Regions from separate parts of the Microbispora sp. NPDC088329 genome, predicted to be linked through region 3. Evidence: predicted binding sites of a transcription regulator. Region 3 holds the regulator's gene; each other region holds the start of a gene.
What was found. Region 3 encodes LexA, which represses DNA repair genes until DNA is damaged. Its sites were predicted from a motif close to TCGAACANNTGTTCGA; they were not measured.

Region 1 (3,271 bases), on a different contig from region 3:
AGGGACTGACCCCGTCCAGCCGGGTGACCTGCCCGAAGGAGGCGGTCGTCGGCGGGCTGAAGATCCGCAACTCCGACCACGAGGCGTTCGGATCGCTGTCGTTCCTCGACTCCTACGCCCACTCGTGCAACACGACGTTCGCCCCGCTCGCCGCGGACAAGCTGAACGCGGCCAAGCTGTACGACCTGGCGACCGATCTGGGCTTCAACCAGCCGCTGCGCATCGGCGTCCCGGCCACCGCGGGCAGCATGCCGAAGGCCACCAGCGCCGCCGACCTTGCCGCGGAGTCCTTCGGGCAGGGCAGGATCACCGCCAGTCCCCTGGTCATGGCGACCGTGGCCGCCGCCGTGGCGGACGGCTCCTGGCGGCCGCCCACACTGGTGCCCTCGATGAAGCAGAAGGCCGCTCCCAAGGAGCTGCCGCAGGACGTCGTCACGGGCCTGCGGTCGATGATGCGGGCGGTCGTCACCAAGGGCACCGCCCACGCCGCCGGACTTCCCGGGGGGACGGCAGGCAAGACCGGGACCGCCGAGTTCGGCACCGGCCCCGAACTCGACTCGCACGCCTGGTTCATGGGCTTCCGCGGCGACCTGGCCTTCGCCGTGGTCGTCGAGGGCGGCGGAATGGGCGGCGCCGTGGCGGCTCCGGTCGCCGCGCGCTTCCTCAAAGGCCTGTCCTGATCCCGCCGCCGAGGCGGGCGGCGCGCGCAGCGGGCGTGGGGTGACCGCGCTCGCCCGGGTGCCGGGAGGGCCGGATGACGCCCGAGCTACACGGGGAGAGCGGCGGCGTCGTGCCGCAGGGCCATGACCAGCAGGGTCGCGATCAACGTGGCGATGAGCAGCCAGCTCACCGCGATGATCACCGTCGAGCGGCCGGGCCGGCGGCGGCCGGCGCTCCGCCCCTGCCGCCCGCGCTCCGCACGGTGGTTGAACGACTCGAGCCTGGCCGCGAGCTTCGGGTCCTCGTCGGTGAGGTGCCGCTCGATCATCGCCAGCATCCGCTCTTCGTCCTGCGACCAGGCCATCGCGCAACTCTCCCAGAACGCAAGGTATGTGCCGACGTTCTGCCCAACGATGAAGATCGTTAGCCGTTTCCAGGGCCGCGATTTACCGCCCGTTGCACGTTGCGATCTCCATCGAACCTCTGTTCTAATCGGAAGGTGCGGTGGGATGGGCTGCGCCTCGACGTGGGCGTCGACACGGGTGACGGCGGGCACGATGACGGCGGCCAGGGCGGTGGGCAGGGCGGCGGACGTCATAGCGACGGACAGGGCGGGACGACGCCCCTGTTCGCCCGGTCGGCCGTGGCGAGGACCTTCGACACCCCCGAGTTCCGCGGCGTCACCTTCTACGAGATCCACGCGCGGTCGATCATCAACCGGGTGCCCTCGGCCAGCCGGGTCCCGTTCGAGTGGACCGTCAACCCCTATCGGGGCTGCACCCACGCGTGCACGTACTGCTTCGCCCGCAAGACGCACGAATACCTCGATCTGGACTCAGGACGGGACTTCGACTCGAAGATCGTCGTGAAGGTCAACGCCCCCGGCCTCGTGCGCAGGGAACTGGAGGCGCCCCGCTGGGGCGGGCACCCCATCGCGATGGGGACCAACGTCGACTGCTACCAGCGGGCCGAGGGCCGCTACCGGCTGATGCCGGGGATCCTCGCGGCCCTGCGGGACGCCCGCAACCCGTTCTCGATCCTGACCAAGGGTTCGCTCATCCTGCGCGACCTCGGCCTGCTCGCCGAGGCGGCGGAGGTGACCGACGTGAGCACCGCTGTCTCGATCGGGTTCACCGACGAGTCGCTGTGGCGGGCCGTCGAGCCCGGCACCCCGTCGCCGCGCAAGCGGCTGGAGGTGTGCGCCGCCCTCAACGGGCACGGGGTCCCGTGCGGCGTGCTCATGGCGCCGATCCTCCCCTATCTGTCCGACTCGCCCCGGACGCTGGAGACCACCGTCCGGCGCATCGCCGAGGCCGGCGCCACGCATGTCACACCGATCGTGCTCCACCTGCGGCCCGGCGCGCGTGAGTGGTTCATGGCCTGGCTGTCCCGCGAACACCCCCGGCTGGTCCCCCGCTACCTGGAGCTGTACGGCAGGGGCGCCTACGCCCCCAAGGCCTACCAGGAACGCATCGGCGAGATGGTGCGGGCGCTCGCCCGCGAGCACGGCATCGGCCGGTCGGCTCCACCCGGCGGCGAAGCAGGCGCGCGCGGCGGCCGAGCGGCAGAGGCACGCGGGGCCGGAACAGCGGGGACGCGCGGCGCCAGCGCCGGACAGCGCCCCGGCGAACGGTCGGCGCCGCCGCCCGCGCCCGCCGCGACGCCCGAACAGCTCACACTCCTTTAAGGCGGCCACCTTCGCCCGCGTGGAATTTCACTCTGGGCGGCGTGATCGTCCGATACGGGATCGACGGAGTGATCAGGTGTCGCCGGACGGCGGGGTCCCGTCGAAGGCGCCGGCGGATGCGGCGAGGGCGGCGGTTCTGGCCGCGCGGCCGGGTAGGCCCGGGTCGGCGGGCGTGCGCAGAAGCACCAGATGGTGGTAGACGGGCGCGGTGGCGGCGATGAGCAGTGGCCGGGCATCGGTGTGCGGGGGGAGCTCGCCGCGCCGGATCGCCCGGTGGACGATGGCCTCGCAGCGGGCGTAGCGGTCTTCCCAGAGCCGCCGTTGGGCGTGGTCGGCCTTGTCGGAGCGGAAGGAAGCGGCGATCAGGGCCCCCATGATGGGCGGCTGTGCGGTCAGCGCGTCCTGGATCTCATGGTTGAGTGCCGCCAGGTCACCTTCCAGAGAACCGGTGTCCGGGGGTTGCCAGGCGTCGTCGCCCGCCGCGTCCAGGACGTCGGCGAGCAGGCCTCCGACGTCTCCCCAGCGCCGGTACACCGTGGCGCGGTGCACCCCCGCACGGGTCGCGACGGCCTCCATGGTGAGCCCGTCGTAACCGCCCTCTCCGAGCTCCGCCAGGACCGCGTCGAGCACCTGCTCACGGATACGGGCGGTGCGGCCGCCGGGCCGGCGCCGGGACTGTGGCACGGGCTGAGCACCCTCCGGTGGCGGCGCTGAAGGAGTCATCGTTGGTGGCCCGTTTGCTCGATGGGACGGTGTCATGACAGCATCTTAATGCATCAACTGTCGCAATAGCGGGGTCATCGGTGGTCTTCTGACTTTCGCCCGGCCGCGGGCTTCTGGCGGCCGCCCCGCCCACGAACCTGCCCCCGAATGCCGTGAAGTGCCCGAATGCCCGCACAGGTCCTCAACGCCCGCCCCCGACGT
Region 2 (3,271 bases), on a different contig from region 3:
CGCCTGGATCTTGGGGGGTGGGTTCATTGGGAGACTCCTCTGCTCACCTCCTCGTAAAATTAGAGGATTGTTCAACGATCCATCAATACTCTTGTGGGTTACCTCCGCGCCACACCATGCTGTGAACTCCCGACGCTCGGCGATGATGAGCTCGCTGACGCCCGGCCGACGCGGTTCCGGCCGCCAGCCGCTGCCTAAACTTGGAGTAATCCGGCGGTCGAGAAGGGGTTGCGGATGACGGCTACGGCTGGCTGGGCAGAGCGGCTGAGCGCGGCTCGGCCGGTGCTCGATCGGGCCAGCGCCGCGGAACTGGTCGCCGACGTCCTGCGGGAGAACGTCATCGACGGTTCCCTGCCTCCGGGCACCCGCCTGTCGGAGGAGACGATCGGCAACCTCCTCGGCGTCTCCCGCAACACGCTCCGGGAAGCGTTCAGGCTGCTGTCCCATGAGAACCTGCTGGTGCACGAGCTGCACCGCGGCGTCTTCGTCCGCAAGCTCGCGGCGGCCGACGTGGCGGACATCTACGCGATGCGGCGCGTCCTGGAGACGGCGGGCGTGCGGGCCGTCGTCACGGCCCCGCCCGAGGCCGTACGGGAGGTGGGGCGCCACGTCGAAGAAGGGCAGGCGGCCGCGGACGCCGGCGACTGGGTGGCCGTCGGCACCGCCAACATGCGGTTCCACCGGGCGATCGCCGCGCTGCTCGCCAGCCCGCGTGTGGACGCGACGATGGCGCGCCTGCTCGCGGAGCTGCGGCTGGCCTTCCACGTGATGGGCGAGCTGAGGCTCTTCCACGAGCCCTACTTGGAGGACAACGCGCGCATCGCCGCGCTGCTGGCCGCCGGCGACCACGAGCGGGCCGAGTGGGAGCTGCTCGCGTATTTCGACACCGCGCAGGCCCAGCTGCTGGCAGCCTTCGCCGAACGCGAGGCCTGAGCCCCTCATCCTCAGGGGCGGAATCCCGGCCCGCCCGCCCCGTGCGGCCCCGGCAGGGAAACGGGGGTGTCTTCCCCGGCGGCCGTGCTGCGGAAGTTTTCAAGACGGGCGGTGAGGCGGCGCTCCGCCGGGGCAGCGGGATTTGGTCCCTTCGGCACCCGCTGCCGGACGCGCTTCCTGGGCTTTCGCCCCCCGGAACGGGCCGCGCCGACTTGCGTTCGATCTCCTGGGAACGTATGTTCGAAGTAGCGGCGATTCTGCCCGAATCATCCGCCCGTCTTCCCCCGGGTGGCCAGAAAGCCACAGGGAGAAGGAGTCTTGAGCAGACTTTACGGCGATCCGATCGAGGTGTGGGTCCGGGACGGCCACCCTGCTCAGTTCGTCTGGCGTGACCGGCTCTACACCGTCCGCGAGATCCAGGACCACTGGGTGGTCGCCAGGGAATGGTGGAAGACCTCGGACGCCGATCCCGGCGAACGGCGGTTCTGGCGACTGGGGGCCGCGGCCGGCAAGGAGGTCGGGACCTATGAACTGCGCTTCGACACCGCCAGCGGCGGCTGGCTCCTGCTGAGGGCCTGGGACTGATGGGAACGCTCCAGCCACCCACGATGACCGGGGGACGGGCCGCTGGAGGACGGAACGCCGTACGGGCCGGGGGACGGACGGGGGGACGCCGGTGACGGAACCCTTCGTTCACCTGCACGTGGCGTCCGCCTTCTCTCTGCGGTACGGCACCGCGTTCCCGGCCGCCCTCGTCCGGCGGGCCGCCGAGCACGGCATGGACACACTGGCGCTGACCGACCGCGACGGCCTCTACGGCGTGATCAAGCATGTCATCGCGTGCCACGAGAGGGGTGTCCGCCCGGTCGTCGGGGTCGATCTCGCCCTCGACGGCGCCTCTTCCGCACCTGGCTCTTCGACACCGGGCTCTTCGACGCCCGACGACCTGTTCGGAGGCGGCCTGCCGTCCGGCCGCCGCACCGGACACGGGCATGGGCACGGCCGGGGGACGGCGACCGGACCCGCGCGGGTCGTCGTGCTCGCGCGCACCGGCGGCTGGGCCGCGCTGTGCCGCCTGGTCACGGCCGCCCACCACGCGGGGGAGCGCGGCGAGCCGTACGTCACGCCGGGGATGGTGGCCGAGCACGCGTCCGGCCCGGACGGGGAGCCGCGGCTGACCGTGCTGCTCGGGCCCCGCTCCGGCGTCGGCCGCGCGGTGGCCGAGCGGCGCGACGACCAGGCCCGCGCCCTGCTCGCCGCCTGGCGCGCGGTGGTCCCCGACCTGGTCGTCGAGGTGTCCGACCTGTACGGCTACCGCGACGCGAACACCGCCGCCCGCATGATCGGGCTGGCCGACTCGGCGGGCGTGCCGGTCGTGCTGACCAACGCGGTCCGCTATCTGGACGCCGCCGACCACCAGGTCGGCAACGTGCTCGACGCGGCGCGCAAGCTGGTGCCCCTCGACGGGCGGCATCTGGACGACCCCACGGCCCACGCGTACCTGAAGGACGGCGCCGAGATGGCACGGGTGGCCGCGCGGGTCTGCGGCGGCGACACCGGCCGGGCGGCGCGCCTGCTGGCCGAGACCCGTCGCGTCGCCGAGCGTTGCGTGCTCGATCCCGTCGAGATCGTGCCCCTGCTCGACCCCGAGCGGCCCCGGCTTCACCTGCCGGAGGCCGGCGAGGACCCGGTGCCGCTGCTGCGGCGCCGCTGCGAGGAGGGGCTGGCCCGGCGGGGGCTGGAACGCTCGTCCGAGGCTCGCGACCGGCTGGCCGCCGAGCTCCACGTCATCGAGAAGAAACGGCTGTCGGGCTACTTCACGTCCGTCGTCGGCATCACGGACATGATCCGGGCGATGGGCGTGCGGTGCGCGATCCGCGGCTCGGGGGCGGGCAGCCTGGTCAACTACCTGATCGGCATCGGGGAGGTGAACCCACTCGAACACGGCCTGCTGATGGAACGCTTCCTGTCGGAGGGCCGCAAGGGCCTGCCCGACATCGACATCGACGTGGAGTCGGCCCGGCGCCTCGACTGCTACCGCGCGATCCTCGGCCGGTACGGCGAGGAGCGGGTGGCCTGCGTGTCGATGATGGAGACCTACCGCGCCCGCAGCGCGATCAGGGACGTCGGCGCCGCGATGGGCCTGCCGCCGCACGAGGTCGACGTCATCGCGAAGGCGTTCCCGCAGGTGCGGGCCAGGCAGATCAGGGCCGCGCTGTCCGACCTGCCCGAGCTGCGCGACAGCGGGCTGAACGACCGGTCGCTGCAGACCGTGTTCCGCCTGGCCGAGCGGCTAGACGGGCTGCCCCGGCACATCGCGCTGCACCCCTGCGGCGTG
Region 3 (3,271 bases):
CCGCCACGTACAAGGTCGCCAACCAGTACCCCGGCGGCTTCCAGGGTGAGGTCACGGTGAAGGCCGGTTCCTCGGCCATCTCGGGCTGGACCGTGAAGTGGGCCTTCCCGAACGGCCAGAGCGTCAGCCAGCTCTGGAACGGCACGCTCAGCGCGAGCGGTTCGAACGTCACCGTGACGAACCTGTCCTACAACGGCGCCCTGGGCGCCGGGGCCTCGACGACGTTCGGATTCAACGGCAGCTGGTCCGGCAACAACGGCGTCCCGTCCTCGGTCAGCTGCACGGCGAGCTGAGCGGGCGCGTCACGCCAGCGCGGCGGCGATCCTGGCCAGGATCTCCTCCAGGATCGCCGCCGACGTCGCGAAGTTGAGGCGGGCGAAGGTGTCGCCGCCTCCGTAGTTGGGGCCCGGGTTGAGCTTGACCTGGGCCTCCCGCTCGAGGAAGTGCGCCGCGCCGGGCACGCCGAAGTCGAGCCACGCGAGATAGGTGGCCTCGGGCATGCGGTACCCGACCGACGGGAGCCGCTCGGCGATGCGCCTGCGGTTGCGGTCCAGGATGGCCAGCACCTCCTCCAGCCACGCGTCGCCGTGCCGCCAGGCGGCCACCGTGGCCTCCACCCCGAGGACGCTGGGCGCCCCGTAGATGTGGGCGGGCTGGCGACCCAGCGCGTCCCTGGCGTCCTTCGCGCCGATGTGGGCCACCGAGCAGCGCAGGCCGCCCATGTTGAAGGCCTTGCTGGCGGAGGTCAGCGTGACCGTGCGCTCGGGAAGGATCGTGGCGAACGGGATGTGCCGGGCCGGAGCGTACGTCAGGTCGGCGTGGATCTCGTCGGAGATCACCAGCGTGCCGTGCCGGTCGGCGTACGCGGCGACGGCGTCGAGCTCCGCACGGGTGAACGAGCGGCCGGAGGGGTTCTGCGGATTCACCAGCAGGAGCACCCGGACGGGCTCGCCGGGGACCTCGAACCTGCCGTCGGCCGTCAGCGGCATCGGCACCAGGCGTCGGCCCATCCCGGTGATCGTGGCGAGGAAGGGATCGTAGGCCGGCACGTGCAGCGCCACCGCGTCACCGGGTTCGGTCATGACGTGCAGCAGCACTTGGAGGGCCTGGTTGAGGTCGGTGTAGGACCGCACGTGGGACGGGTCGGCCCGCCAGTCGTACCGCGCCTCCATGCGCTCGGCGAACGCCTCCGCCAGAGGGCCGGCGGTCGGCTGGTCCAGCCATGCGGGATAGCCGAGATCCGCGGCGGCTCGTCGCGCGATGGCCTCGGTGACCGCGCCGGGCACGGGGAAGTCCATGTCGGCGACCCAGGCGGGAATGACGCCGGCCTCGGCGTGCGTCCATTTGATTCCGTCGCGGGTGCGGGCCGCATCCAGGGACAGCGCATCCAGGGACAGCGAGTCGAATCTCATCCGACTCACCCTAATTGTCGCTTAGTGACCGCCGGAAAGGCGGCGTCGCGCCCCGCGGCGCGTCGCATCGCGGGGCGCCGGTGCTGCTACAGCTTCCGGAGAACGGCCGTGACCTTGCCGAGCACGGTCGCCTCGTCGCCGGGGATCGGCTCGTAGTTGGGGTTGTGCGGCACCAGCCACACGTGCCCGTCCTTGCGCTTGAAGGTCTTCACGGTGGCCTCGCCGTCGATCATCGCGGCCACGATGTCGCCGTTGTCGGCGACCGGCTGCTGCCGCACCACGACCCAGTCGCCGTCGGCGATGGCGGCCTCGATCATGGAGTCGCCGGAGACCTGGAGCAGGAACAGCGTGCCCTCGCCCACCAGCTGCTTGGGCAGCGCGAAAACGTCCTCGATGCTCTGCTCGGCGAGGATGGGGCCACCGGCGGCGATGCGGCCGACCAGCGGCACGTACGCGGCCGTGGGCCGGGTGAACCCGGCCTCCTCCTCGGGGGTGGCGTCCGGATCGACCCACAGCACCGGCTCTCCCGGCAGCCGGACCTCCAGTGCCCTGGGGCGGTGCGGGTCGCGCCGGAGGTAACCCTTACGCTGGAGCGCCGTGAGCTGGTGCGACACGCTGGAGGTGCTCGTCAGCTGGACCGCTTCCCCGATCTCCCGCATGGACGGCGGGTAGCCGCGCTGCTGGACCGAGTCGCGGATCACCTCGAGGATCTTCCGCTGCCTCGGGGTGAGGCCAAGCGAGTCGCGCCTGCGAACCGCGAGGTCGCTGACGCCATCCGCTTGCTCACTTCGGTCACTCACGATGCCACCTCTCAATCCGTGTTCCTCATGTCGCACAGAGCGACCGTACCGCGATTCAAGATCACCGTCAAACAATTGTTCGATATCCAGCGAAATCACCGATCTCGCCGTTCATCTCATCGTACGGGAGTTCGATCGATCCCGTGTTCGATTCAGCCGATCTTCTGTGGCGTCTGTACGCCCAGGTCAGACGCCGTGCATAAAACGGCGGGGAATGGTGCGTAAAGGGCCTATCGCGCGACCCGTGGGGCAGGTGGTGCGGCGGTGACGGGAGCGGCGACACGCGCACCGAGCAGGCACTTCCCGGCCCAGGGCCGGTTCGACTTGCGTTCAAGGTCGGGCACTTCTACGGTTGGACCACAACATCTAGTAGTCACAGCGGTGTAAGTTCACCACACCTTGTGTTCGGGATGTGCGTTCAGGGAGGCGATGAAATGCACTGTCCGTTCTGTCGCCATCCCGACACCCGGGTCGTGGACAGCCGCGCGGCCGAGGACGGGGCGGCGATCCGCCGCAGGCGCACCTGCCCCGAGTGCGGGCGCAGGTTCACCACCCAGGAGACCGTGCTGCTGATGGTGAGCAAGCGGAGCGGGGTCACCGAGCCGTTCTCCCGGGAGAAGGTCATCGCCGGCGTGCGGCGGGCCTGTCAGGGGCGCCCGGTCGGCGAGGACTCCCTCGCCCAGCTCGGGCAGCGGGTCGAGGAGAGCATCCGGGGCACCGGTGCGGCCGAGATCGCCTCCCACGAGGTGGGCCTGGCCATCCTGGGGCCGCTCCGCGACCTCGACGAGGTGGCGTACCTGCGCTTCGCGTCGGTCTACCGGGGCTTCGAGACGCTGGCCGACTTCGAGGCGGAGATCGAGCGGCTCCGCGCGGCTCACGGCCCTGAGGCCGAGGAGTAGGCGCCTTCCGGGGGGCCGGGACGAGGCGGACGGCGGCGCGCGACGGCGCGGCGTGACGATGAGGTTGTAACGAGCGTGGTCCGAAAGAGGGGCTCCACCGGGCCCTGGGAGGGGGAAATCATGACGGAGACCGTGAGCGGCACCGTATCGGGTGCGGGGG

Region 1: AB0O28_RS08300 (Rv2578c family radical SAM protein) is a predicted target of LexA. The motif match lies at 1,136-1,151, and genes of this name have one in related genera.
Region 2: AB0O28_RS16465 (DUF6504 family protein) is a predicted target of LexA. The motif match lies at 1,162-1,177, and genes of this name have one in related genera.

Annotation. Positions count from the first base shown of each region.
Region 1 is NZ_JBFBIP010000003.1:224,132-227,402, reverse strand. Features, by position in the region: gene AB0O28_RS08310 (penicillin-binding transpeptidase domain-containing protein) at 1-680, shown strand, start outside; gene AB0O28_RS08305 (DUF3040 domain-containing protein) at 767-1,024, opposite strand; gene AB0O28_RS08300 (Rv2578c family radical SAM protein) at 1,160-2,347, shown strand; gene AB0O28_RS08295 (TetR/AcrR family transcriptional regulator) at 2,420-3,031, opposite strand.
Region 2 is NZ_JBFBIP010000007.1:185,918-189,188, forward strand. Features, by position in the region: gene AB0O28_RS16460 (GntR family transcriptional regulator) at 235-933, shown strand; gene AB0O28_RS16465 (DUF6504 family protein) at 1,252-1,518, shown strand; gene dnaE (DNA polymerase III subunit alpha) at 1,610-3,271, shown strand, end outside.
Region 3 is NZ_JBFBIP010000012.1:133,886-137,156, reverse strand. Features, by position in the region: gene AB0O28_RS22780 (cellulase family glycosylhydrolase) at 1-293, shown strand, start outside; gene AB0O28_RS22775 (aminotransferase class I/II-fold pyridoxal phosphate-dependent enzyme) at 303-1,412, opposite strand; gene lexA (transcriptional repressor LexA) at 1,499-2,215, opposite strand; gene nrdR (transcriptional regulator NrdR) at 2,647-3,111, shown strand; gene AB0O28_RS22760 (vitamin B12-dependent ribonucleotide reductase) at 3,232-3,271, shown strand, end outside.